3 regions of the Bacillus sp. 7894-2 genome follow, and region 3 is predicted to be linked to each of the others. Evidence: predicted binding sites of a transcription regulator. Region 3 holds the regulator's gene; each other region holds the start of a gene.
The links. Region 3 encodes LexA, which represses DNA repair genes until DNA is damaged. Its sites were predicted from a motif close to CGAACATATGTTCG; they were not measured.
Positions count from the first base shown of each region.

Region 1: the regulator LexA is predicted to act here: its motif matches at 2,120-2,133, upstream of CHI10_RS11575 (SPL family radical SAM protein).
Region 2: the regulator LexA is predicted to act here: its motif matches at 2,415-2,428, upstream of parE (DNA topoisomerase IV subunit B).

Region 1 covers NZ_NPDG01000073.1:436-4,714, forward strand. The annotation lists gene CHI10_RS11560 (YhfM domain-containing protein) at 1-59, shown strand, start outside; gene CHI10_RS11565 (DUF1540 domain-containing protein) at 162-317, shown strand; gene CHI10_RS11570 (protein adenylyltransferase SelO) at 462-1,928, shown strand; gene CHI10_RS11575 (SPL family radical SAM protein) at 2,139-2,981, shown strand; gene CHI10_RS11580 (AAA family ATPase) at 3,010-3,762, shown strand; gene CHI10_RS11585 (VOC family protein) at 3,803-4,219, opposite strand.
Region 2 covers NZ_NPDG01000010.1:56,270-60,548, reverse strand. The annotation lists gene parC (DNA topoisomerase IV subunit A) at 1-323, opposite strand, end outside; gene parE (DNA topoisomerase IV subunit B) at 320-2,302, opposite strand; gene CHI10_RS02460 (CoA-binding protein) at 2,619-3,032, opposite strand; gene CHI10_RS02455 (GNAT family N-acetyltransferase) at 3,105-3,965, opposite strand; gene CHI10_RS02450 (5'-deoxyadenosine deaminase) at 4,036-4,279, opposite strand, start outside.
Region 3 covers NZ_NPDG01000004.1:130,159-134,437, forward strand. The annotation lists gene glnA (type I glutamate--ammonia ligase) at 1-709, shown strand, start outside; gene CHI10_RS01065 (DUF4257 domain-containing protein) at 822-1,106, opposite strand; gene lexA (transcriptional repressor LexA) at 1,387-2,010, opposite strand; gene yneA (cell division suppressor protein YneA) at 2,168-2,500, shown strand; gene CHI10_RS01080 (YneB family resolvase-like protein) at 2,510-3,157, shown strand; gene CHI10_RS01085 (DUF896 domain-containing protein) at 3,301-3,534, shown strand; gene tkt (transketolase) at 3,759-4,279, shown strand, end outside.

The DNA.
Region 1 (4,279 bases), on a different contig from region 3:
TTTACCAGACTTCACCGCAAATGACAAAGAAACTCAGAAGCCTAATCCTCTCAGACTAACTCCCTCCAAGGCCATTTCGCTCAATTTGGAACATTAACCCATATGGTTAACGATCCGAAAAAGGGGTATATAATCACTAAACCAAAAGGAGGTGGCCAAAAATGGAAGTAGAAGTTTTGTGTAACGTGGAAAACTGTAAGTACTGGGCTGAAGGTGATAAATGTGTAGCTGACTCTATTTATGTGATTGGCCAGAATGGCCGGGAAGCGGATGAAATAGAGGAAACAGCCTGTAAAACGTTTGAGCAGGATGCATAAGCATGAGAAAGCCTGACCGCCGGAGGATGAAAATCCCGGCTGTCAGGTTTTTTTACATACAAAAAGATGCCCGCTATGTTTTACAAGAAAGGGTATAATAAAGGAAAATGACTATAAAACCAAGAAGGCAAGGAAGGAGTTATGATGACAATTAGCAATGAAATCGGATGGAATTTTGATAATAGCTATACGCGGCTCCCGCAGACATTCTTCTCAAAAATGAAGCCCAACCCTGTACAATCCCCTGAGCTGGTGATCCTTAACGGGGAACTGGCGAAATCTCTGGGATTAAATGTTGATGCATTGACAAGTGAAACAGGCATTGAGGTCCTTTCAGGCTCTCAAGTTCCAGAAGAAGCTGAACCTCTTGCTCAAGCTTATGCAGGACATCAGTTTGGACATTTTAATATGCTTGGGGATGGCCGGGCAATGCTGATCGGCGAGCAGATTACCCCTGAGGATAAACGAGTTGACATTCAGCTGAAAGGCTCCGGCAGAACTCCATTTTCGCGCGGCGGCGATGGGCGGGCGGCTCTGGGCCCGATGCTCCGGGAGTACATTATCAGTGAAGCCATGCATGCCCTTGGAATTCCCACGACCCGCAGTCTGGCGGTTGTAACAACAGGGGAAGCCATAATACGGGAAACCATGCTTCCGGGTGCGGTTCTGACAAGAGTGGCGGATAGCCATATACGGGTGGGTACTTTTCAATATGCTGCAAATTGGAGACCGGTTGAGGAGCTTAGAACCTTGGCAGATTACACGATTCAGCGCCATTATCCGGAAATAAAACAAGATGACAATCCTTACCTTGCTCTCCTGCAGAAGGTGATCCAGAAGCAGGCTGAACTTATTGCGAAATGGCAGCATATTGGCTTCATCCATGGAGTCATGAACACCGACAACATGGCAATCAGCGGGGAAACGATTGATTATGGTCCGTGCGCCTTTATGGATAAGTATGATCTGGCAACTGTCTTCAGTTCCATTGACAGGGAAGGCCGTTATGCTTATGGAAATCAGCCGTATATTGGCGGCTGGAATCTGGCGAGGTTTGCGGAAACCCTTTTGCCTCTGCTGCATGAAGAGGAAGAGGAAGCTGTTAGTATAGCTCAGGGCGCCATTTCAGAATACAATAAAATGTATCAGGACCATTGGCTTGCCGGCATGAGGGCAAAGCTTGGGATTTTTAATGAAGAAGCAGAAGATGAAGCCCTTTTTACCGGACTACTAAAGATTATGCAGAAGTCTGAAGCCGATTATACGAACACATTCCGTGCCTTAACACTGGGAGACCTTGAGAACACTGTGTTAGGCAATGATCAGGAATTTGCCGGCTGGCATGGTCAGTGGCAGGAAAGGCTGACCAGGCAGAAGGAAACGAAAGAAGAAGTAAATCAGTTAATGAGGGCCAGCAACCCGGCCATCATCCCGCGAAACCACCGGGTGGAAGAAGCTCTGGAAGCAGCTGTTAACAATGGAGATTACAGCGTGATGAAAAAGCTTCTTGCAGCGCTGGAGAATCCTTATGCTTATAGGGAAGATCAGGAAGAATACTGCAAACTGCCGGATTCATCCGGCATGCCCTACCGCACGTATTGCGGAACATAATATGAAGAAATAAAAAGGTAAAGCCTGGCCCAATTAATGGGTCAGGCTTAGTGTTATTTAAGCAGGAAGCGTAATTTTAAAAAAGGATATCTTCATATAATTTAAAAAGGCGGCAATTCTCATCCTGTAATGATACAGGAGATTGACTGCTTATTGTTGACATCAGGAGATCACAGTGTTACTTTTAAAACAGAACATACATTCGATTTGGTGATTGACTTGAATATACAGCTTAAAGAAATCGTATCAAAAAGTATTTTAACACCTGCCAAAGGTGCGATAGACAATTTTACTCATTCAATGAACCCATATGCGGGCTGTGCTTTTGGCTGTAAATATTGCTACGTAAGGGAACTCCCTGTTTCCATTTTCCGTGAAGAGGAATGGGGTGCTTGGATTGATATAAAATCAAATGCGGCCGAGCTTTTGGAGAAAGAATTGGCTAAAGCTAAAAAAAGGGGAAAAGTTGCTTTATTTATGTCCTCTTCCACTGATCCTTACCAGCCGATTGAATATACCTCAAAACTGACCAGAAGTTTATTGGAAGTTATGCTTGAAAATCAGCCTGATTTTTTACATGTACAAACCCGTTCCCCACTGGTGAAGCGGGATATCGATTTATTCCAGCAATTCAGAGATAGAGTCAGAATTTCTATGACAATCGAGACAGACAAAGAAGAGGTCAGAAAGGCATTTGCACCAGCGGCACCTCCCATCCCGGCAAGAATGGCTGCGCTAAAAGACATCAAAGATGCAGGAATCATAACTCAGGCAACACTGGCCCCGTTACTTCCATGCTCGCGGGAATTCCCGGCAAAACTAAAATCTATTGCAAACCGTGTGACGATTGACGATTTTTGGATGGGGGATGGAAGCGGAGGAAGAAGGACCGAAAGACTGGGAATCCGCAAGATTTTTGATGAGCTTGGTTTGGAGAAATGGTATAATCCGTCTGCATATAAAGTGGTTCTTAAAATGCTGGAGCAGGAATTTCAAGATGCACCCATTCAATTAGGTGTATCCAAGGCGGGCTTCAGCCCTGATGGCAAATAGCTGATTATAAAATAGATGAGGTATTTATATGGATCTATTAAGTTCACCATACGTAAGAGGCATTAGGCTTAAAAGAGAAGATATACCATCCTTCCATCAGTATCCCTTCAGCCTTCCGAGCCTGAAAACACTGGATGAGATGGCTTTTCACCCGAAAGTCACCTTTCTGATCGGCGAGAATGGGATGGGGAAGTCGACCCTGCTGGAGGCAGTTGCGGTTGCGTTAGGGTTCAATGCGGAAGGCGGATCATTCAATTTTAATTTTTCTACCTTTGATTCACATTCCATGCTGGGCGAATATTTAAAGGTAATAAAAGGCGTAGATAGGCCGTCTGATGGTTTTTTCTTAAGGGCAGAGAGCTTCTATAATGTTGCTTCCAATATTGAAGAAATGGACAGGGAAGGCGGCGGACCAAAAGTGATTGACTCCTTTGGCGGCCGTTCTTTACATGAGCAGTCGCATGGGGAAGCATTTTTCTCCACCTTTCTTCATCGCTTTCGAGGCAGCGGAATTTACATTCTGGATGAGCCGGAGGCGGCACTTTCACCATTGAGGCAAATGTCCATGCTGACAAGGATTCATGATTTGGTAGGCGACCATTCACAATTTATTATCGCTACCCATTCTCCGATCATTATGGCCTATCCTGATGCTGCCATATATGAATTCACTGATGACGGCATCGCGGAAAAGAAGCTGGAAGAAACGAATCATTACCGCATTATGAAGCAATTTTTCGATGATAAGAATCGAATGCTCCATCATTTACTGAATGAATAAAAAAATGGAGGCTGCATGCCTCCATTATTAACTATGTATGTTATTCGCTTTCGTGGCTGAACATCCAGTTAACCCCGAATTTATCTGTTAACTGGCCAAAGCTCTTGCTCCAGAATGTTTCCTGCAGCTCCATGGTTACATTACCGCCATCTGCCAGATTGTTAAAATACTTTCTCATGTTATCCACATCATTAATGACAACTGCGAGATTAATGTTATTTCCTACTGTAAATGGCATACCTGGAAACGTATCTGAAAACATGACAGTACTGCCGCAAATAGTAAGGCTTGAATGCATGACCAGATTTTTGGCTTCCTCCGGCAGAGGATATTCAGGATTCTGCGGAGCATCACCAAAAGTTGTAATCTCAGGCATTTCCAGTTCAAATGCCTTTACATAAAACTCAATAGCTTCCCGTGTATTACCATTAAAATTTAAATACGCATTAACAGCCAACCCGTCCACTCCTTCCTTTAAATACAATTCCATTATAGACGAAATATTCTACTATTAATA
Region 2 (4,279 bases), on a different contig from region 3:
TTATTGCCGTGCATTTCCACAAGAAGGTTACGGACCTTCCAATTCTGGCTCATCCGCACCATCGCGTCATAAACTGAAGTATCGCCATGCGGATGATAATTGCCGATTACATTCCCGACTGTTTTTGCGGACTTTCTAAAGCCCTTTTCATGTGTGTTTCCTTCTACGTGCATGGCATAAAGTATCCGTCTTTGAACGGGCTTTAGCCCATCACGTGCATCTGGAAGAGCACGATCCTGAATAATATATTTACTATAACGCCCAAAGCGGTCGCCTAATACATCTTCAAGAGGAAGGTCACGGAATTTTTCAGCAGAACTCATGAGTCAACACCCTCCTCCTCTAGTACTGAAATATTTTCATTTTCAAGTATGCTTCCATCTTCTTCAAGGCCGAATGCCACATTCGATTCGATCCATTTGCGGCGGGGTTCAACCTTATCACCCATCAAGGTGGTTACACGGCGTTCAGCTCTGGCTGCATCATCAATTTTAACGCGGATCAATGTGCGCGACTCCGGATCCATAGTTGTCTCCCACAGCTGGTCGGCGTTCATTTCCCCGAGCCCTTTGTAGCGCTGGAGCATATAGCCTTTACCCACTTTTTTAATGGTATCCTGAAGGTCATCATCACTCCAAGCATACTCGATCACTTCTTTTTTGCCTGACCCTCTGCTGACTTTATATAAAGGAGGCAGCGCAATGAATACCTTCCCCGCTTCAAGCAGCGGTTTCATATACCTGTAAAAGAACGTGAGCAAAAGCACCTGGATATGCGCTCCATCAGTGTCGGCATCTGTCATGATGATTACCTTATCATAGTTGACATCATCCAGATTAAAATCCGCGCCAACACCCGCCCCAACAGCATGGATAATGGTATTGATTTCTTCATTTTTAAAGATATCCGCAAGCTTTGCTTTTTCTGTATTGATTACTTTACCTCTAAGCGGAAGCACAGCCTGAAAACGCCTGTCACGGCCCTGTTTGGCAGACCCTCCGGCAGAATCACCCTCAACCAGATACAATTCATTTCTTTGAGGGTTCCGGGATTGGGCCGGAGTCAGTTTTCCGGAAAGCATTGCTTCTGATTTTTTCCGCTTTTTCCCGCTTCTTGCTTCCTCACGTGCTTTGCGGGCCGCTTCTCTTGCCTGGAAAGCTTTTACCGCCTTTTTAATTAAAAGAGAGCTTGTCTCAGGGTTTTCTTCAAGGAAATAAGATAAATGCTCGGAAACAACTGAATCAACAGCAGAACGTGCTTCACTGGTCCCCAGCTTGCCTTTCGTCTGTCCCTCAAACTGCAAAAGCTCCTCTGGAACACGAACAGAGATGATCGCAGTGAATCCTTCACGCAGATCCGCTCCATCCAGGTTTTTATCCTTTTCCTTCAGAAGATTCACTTTGCGGGCATATTCATTAAAAGCTCTCGTCATCGCAGTTTTGCTCCCTGCCTCATGCGTTCCGCCGTCCTTTGTGCGGACGTTGTTGACGAATGAAAGAACATTTTCCGAGTAGCCATCATTGAATTGAAAAGCAAAATCCACTTCAATTGCATTGCTTTCGCCTTCAAAGCTTACGACAGGGTGCAGAACATCCTTTTCTTCATTTAAATATTCTACAAATGCTTCTATGCCGTTTTCGTAGTGAAAAACGTCATGAAAATCATTACGCTCATCTATGATTTCTATTTTCATTCCTTTTAGAAGGAAAGCAGATTCACGAAGACGCTCACAAAGCGTTTCGTAATTATATGTGGTTGTCGAGAAAATCGACGGATCCGGCTTAAAGTGAATGGTAGTCCCTGATTGATTTGTCTTGCCGATCTTTTCCAATGTGGTCACCGGCTTGCCGCCCAGCTCGAAACGCTGTTCATATACAAAGCCGTCACGTTTAATTTTAACCACAAGCCATTCGGAAAGGGCGTTGACAACAGATGCACCAACACCATGAAGCCCGCCGCTCGTCTTATAGCCTCCCTGGCCAAACTTTCCCCCGGCATGAAGGACAGTTAATATGACTTCCGGAGTCGGCTTGCCCATTCTATGCATTCCTGTAGGCATACCGCGTCCTTTATCTTGTACACTAATAGAATTATCTTTATGTATTCTGACAATGATATGATTCCCGTAACCTGCCAGTGCTTCATCGACAGCATTATCGACAATCTCATATACAAGATGGTGCAAACCTCTTGCATCCGTGCTTCCAATGTACATCCCAGGGCGTTTCCTAACTGCTTCAAGCCCTTCGAGTACCTGTATGGCATCATCATTGTAGTCAAAAGCTTCCTGATTTCTTGCCACGAACATACCCCTTTCATTTCCTGCAAAAACACTTGCCGCCGAAATCACGGCAATGGAACACCCCTATAAGAATTCGGCTATACAGCCAATTTTCTTTGTAAAAATCATTGTTCGAACAGGTGTTCCATATTTATATTTTACCATATAAATTAGGATGGTCTATGCTTTATTTTATCTATTTATTTGGTTTTGGCAAATAAGTTCTTGAGATTTAAAAGATTTATCCTGATTATTTCCGTTACACAAACCCTTTATTTACAGGCTTTCTGAAAAAAATTAAAAAACATGAGATCTTATAGAGACCTCATGTTTTAGTTTACTTTGTCAGAGCATGTTCAACTTTAATGCAGCGGTCCATTATGACAGTGTACCCTTTTTCTTTCAGAAAATCATATGCTTCCTGGTTTGCCACTCCGAGCTGAGCCCAGAAGATGTCAGCATCTATTTCAGCAAATTCCCTCGCGATTTCCGGAAGAAACTCAGATCGCCTGAATACATTAACAATATCTACATGACCCTCGATGTCTTTAAGACTCGGCACTGCCTTTACACCAAGTACTTCATCAACAGACGGATTAACCGGTATGATTTCAAATCCAGCTTTTTGCATCGCTTCTGATACCATATAGGATGTACGATCAGGATTTCCGCTTAATCCTACAACAGCTATCCGTTTTGCCTTTTTTAAAAGGATACCGATTTCGTCCCTGCTTGGGTTTTCAATAGCCATTATGTTCCCTCCAATTTTATCTGGTTAAATATATTTTACCTAAAAACACAAAAGCACACTAACTTATTGCTCTTATTCCCGAATATCAAGCTTATAAAAATTCAATGATCTCTCAACTTTAAACCCTGCTTTTTTATAAATAGACAGCGCTTTCTCATTTGTTGTCCCTACACAAAGCTTAATGCTTTTGGCTCCGCTATTTACAAAAAGATCATGGACCGCCATTTCCAGTAAACTCTTTCCAATCCCCTTCTTGCGCTTACAGGGATCCACACCAATGAATTCAATGCTTCCTTCTTTTTCTTCACGATTGTATTCTGCATATAAATAGCCATTTAATCCATCCGCATCATCAGATGTATAGACTTTGTGATCAGCATTGATTTTTTCGATAATCTCTTTTCCTGAATAATATGTATGAGGAAACACAGTATCATGCAAATGAATAAATTCTCCATGGCGGTGAAAGGGCAATAAACTGACCTTTCTTAAACCATTGCATGAATGTTCTTTCAGTTCCATGTAGGTTTGAGCCGATTGCAGCCTGAATCCGTTTTTGGAGGCAAATCCGGCTGCAGTATGGTTGTATGTGTCAGCAAATAAATAGTATGTATGCAGATTTCCTTCAAAATAATGGAGTGCTTTTTCCCATAATAATCTCATAAATTCATTTTTCTGTACAAAAGGTCCCCATAACTCCGCTGTCCCTTTATTAAGATCGGAATCTATACCCAGATAACCAGCAAGTGCATTACCCTCCCGGACAATAAACGCAGCTGATTCGGGATCATGATTCATTTCTTCCAGACTTTGAAATATATCGTTTTGGCTTGTCCCCAAATACCCTATATGACACTCTGGCAAGGCGTTCATTTCGGCAATAAACTCAGCTGCCTGCATTAGATTTGAATGTTCTAAAATTTCAGCTTTCAAAACATCACATCCTTTAACTATATTTTACCATAAAAAAACGGCTGATTTCGCTGTCAGCCGAATTAGAAGATTAATAAACTGCTGTCTCTAATCTTTTGAGGAGCCTCTTTATGCTGGTGTTCGCTTCTTTTAAAACTATTTCTTTATCAACTGTATTCAGCTTCCGTTTTTCCATCACCATTTTCCCGTTAACAATGGTGGATTCTACGTCTGCACGAGTGGCTGAATAGACAATCCTCGAGATGGTATCGATATCAAAAGACGGATAGACATGAAAATCATTCAGATTAAGGATAGCAAGATCTGCTTTCTTT
Region 3 (4,279 bases):
CCAAATCCAGACATTTAAGCTTGTTGTTAAAACCATTGCCCGAAAGCACGGCTTGCATGCAACATTCATGCCGAAGCCATTATTCGGTGTCAGCGGATCCGGAATGCACTGCAACGTTTCACTATTCAAGGATGGCAAAAATGCATTCTTCAATGAAACCGGCGATCTTCAGCTAAGTGATGACGCCCGCCACTTTATTGCTGGTATCGTGAATCATGCAACTGCATTTACAGCAGTGACAAACCCTATCGTTAACTCATACAAGCGTCTGGTACCAGGCTATGAAGCACCTTGCTATGTTGCCTGGTCTGCTCAAAACCGTTCACCTCTTATCCGTATCCCTGCTTCCCGCGGAGTAAGTACACGTGTTGAGGTGCGGAGCGTTGACCCTGCTGCGAACCCATACCTTGCGATGGCTGTATTATTAAAAGCTGGCCTGGACGGAATCAAAAATAAAATGACTCCTCCTGCACCAGTGGACCGCAATATCTATGTAATGACAAAAGAAGAGCGTGAGGAAGAAGGAATCAAGGATCTGCCTCCTACATTGGCAGCAGCGCTTGAAGAGCTAAAGAGAGATGAGGTAATTGTTTCTGCTCTCGGCGATCACATTTTCGAACATTTCATTGAAGCGAAAGAAATCGAGTGGGATATGTTCCGTACGCAAGTGCATCCATGGGAGCGCGAGCAGTACCTGAGCATGTACTAAGAAAATATGACAACCCCTGGCTGATAAAGTCAGGGGTTTTTTTTATGAAAAATGCAAAAACCCCGTTTCAATTGAACGAGGTTTTAACTAATTTCTATCTCTCTGCATCTCTCTATTCTTTGTGTCTTATTTTTAAGAAATCGAGACATGTCAGTAGTGCATCTCCTCCAAATCCTGCAATCACCGCCAGTAGAACTACCTTTAAGGCAGAGTCAGGATCTGAAGATACGACCAAAAAAACAGCCGCTAAAGCCCCCATGATTACCTCTTCAAAGACCCCCAGATAGATGAACTTTTTTGTCCTTCTGGGTTTAACCATTTTGCCTTCTTTCCGAATATGTCCAACGACACCAACCAGCCCACCAATCAACAAAGCGAAGGTAATGTTCAAAAACATTTTTACTTCACACTCCTAAAGTCGAGATTTTGGACAAGCGACCTTAGGTTGATTCTCGGTGTATTACCATTATATTGAAAATGAATATAAAATAACATGCATAAAAATACCGAATTTTCTGAACAACAAAATAGTCATACATGACTGTAACCTTATGCTAAAAGAAAAGTATCAGTTACTTTCGTAGGATTTAACTGATAGTACCAGGTAATAGGAACTGATTACCTTCTTAATATTGGAAAAAACAAAAAGCAGGCAGCGATGCCTGCTTTTGAATCTATTAATGCATATGACGGTATACGCCTATAACCTTGCCAAGAATAGAAACATTGCGGAGGATAATTGGTTCCATTGTCGAGTTTTCGGGCTGCAGACGGATAAAATCTTTTTCTTTAAAGAATCTTTTGACCGTTGCTTCATCTTCCTCTGTCATAGCCACCACGATATCCCCATTATTGGCAGTGCTCTGCTGTTTGACAATTACATAATCTCCATCAAGGATTCCGGCTTCAATCATACTTTCGCCCATGATTTCAAGCATGAAAACATGCTCGTCAGCAGGAGCCATTCTTTCCGGAAGCGGGAAGTATTCCTCAACATTTTCAATTGCCGTTATCGGCTGTCCTGCAGTTACTTTACCTACGATTGGAACATTAACTGCACTGACCTTGGGAATGTTAGAAGCCTCGTCCAAATCTAAAATTTCAATAGCACGCGGTTTTGTAGGGTCCCTGCGAATCAGTCCTTTGCTTTCAAGCCTTGCGAGATGGCCGTGAACGGTCGAGCTTGAAGCCAGACCGACTGCTTCCCCAATTTCCCTTACAGAAGGAGGATATCCTCTTAATTTAACTTCTTCTTTTATAAACTCCAATATATCTTGCTGCCTTTTTGATAATTTCACCATCTTTACGCACCTCGTATGTGTTTTTATTGTCTCAATTATAGCATCAATTACCATTTGATACAAACATAAGTTCGAATATTTGTTGACACAAAACAAGTGTTCGGTCTATAATGAAAACATCAAATACGAACATACATTCTTTTAGAGGTGGTATATCATGCTGAACAAATTGTGGAAATCATATTCTTATGCTATTATTCTCTTCGCTTTAAGTGTGGCAGCATCATTTATAATGCTCATGCAAATAGAAACGCCTGATACGGAAAAGTTTGTGAAAGTCACTGTTGCAGAAGGTGATTCTTTATGGGAGATTGCTGAAAATTTTTCTTCTGAGCATTCTCTTACAAAAGATCAATTTATAAATTGGGTAGAACGAAATAATGGGATAGCGGCAGGTAGGATTTTTCCGGGTGATGAAATTGTTATTCCAGTAAAAGCCCTGGATGACCAGCCATATAAAGAGCTTGCCAGTTCAGACCTTAACGAATAAGGAGAAGTTATGAAAGCAATAATTTACTGCAGAGTTAGTACAACAAAGGATACTCAGGAAACATCCCTTTCAAGACAGGAAGAAGAGCTTTTGAACCTGGCAAAAACGCATGACTTTGATGTAGTCAAGGTCATCCGTGAACAGGCCAGCGGATACGATCTCGAAAGAGACGGTATATTGGTCCTTTTAGACTTAATTAAAAAAAAGGATATTAAAGTTGTTCTAATCCAGGATGAAACAAGGCTGGGGAGGGGAAATGCCAAGATTGCGATTCTCCATTGCATATTTAAAGAAGAAGTCCAGTTATATAGCATCTCGAATAACGGAAAGCTGGAGCTTTCGGAATCAGATTCGATGGTCCTCAGTATCGTAGGGATGGTAGAGGAGTATCAGAGAAAGCTGCATAACATCAAAATCAAACGCGGCATGCAACGGGCTGTTGATAAAGGATACAGGCCCGAGAAAAACCTAAGTAATCAGGGAGTAAATGGCGGCAGGGAAAGAATAGAGGTGCCGATAGAGGAAATTGTCCGGTTGAGGAAAAACGAGTTAACGTTTGCTGAAATTGCAGCTACGCTTAGAGGTTTTGGCTATAATATTTCCAAAGCAACTGTCCATAGAAGGTATAAAGAACATATTGATTCACTTGCTGAGTAGAGCACTTTCCTTGTCAAAAGTGCTCATTTTTAGTATGATGGCATTTGAGTTTCAGTATTGTTCCATATCTGAAGCTGCTGTATAATAAAAACTTCCATCAGATTATTCAAAGGTAAACTTTTGATATAAAGGAGTTTTAATAAATGCTGCCTAAACAAAAACTTGCCCGAATTAATGAACTGGCAAAGAAGGCCAAGGAATCCGGACTAACAGAAGCAGAAGCGAAAGAACAGACATCTTTGCGCAAAGAGTATTTGGAGACTTTCCGCTCTGGTATGTTAAACACGCTGAAAGGCGTTACAATCGTTGACCCGAAAGGGAACGATGTAACTCCAAAAAAGCTGAAAGATTTCCAAAATAAAAACCGCCTTCACTAATAATATAATTGCAAGGGATACACTGTGCTGTATTCCTTCTTTTAATAGAGGAGATGGCATTACTGATCTATCTCCGCTTTTTTTACATATGCCGGGTCTTTTTGTGTCAATATAGTAACAAACCGGCTTTTTTTGTCCTTTACCTGACCCTATTGGTTGTGAAAAAAAGGGACACCCGATAATATTAAAAGAGTGAAGAATTACTACTCGAAAGGATGTAATGAATGTTTAATCACACAGATGAACTATCCATCAGTTCCATTCGTACTTTATCAATTGACGCCATTGAAAAGGCGAACTCCGGCCATCCGGGCATGCCAATGGGAGCTGCTCCAATGGCTTATACACTTTGGACACGCTTCATGAACCACAATCCGAAAAATCCAGAATGGTTCAACCGTGACCGTTTTGTTCTTTCTGCCGGACATGGCTCTATGCTTTTATACAGCCTTCTTCATCTTTCCGGCTATGATGTTTCCATGAATGACATTAAAGAGTTCAGACAGTGGGGAAGCAAGACGCCCGGTCACCCTGAATTCGGCCATACACCTGGTGTTGACGCAACAACAGGCCCATTAGGACAAGGAATTGCTATGGCTGTCGGTATGGCTATGGCTGAACGCCACCTGGCTGCAACATACAATAAAGACAACTTCAATGTTGTTGATCATTATACATACAGCATCTGCGGTGACGGAGACCTTATGGAAGGCGTTTCGGCTGAAGCTGCTTCCCTTGCCGGCCA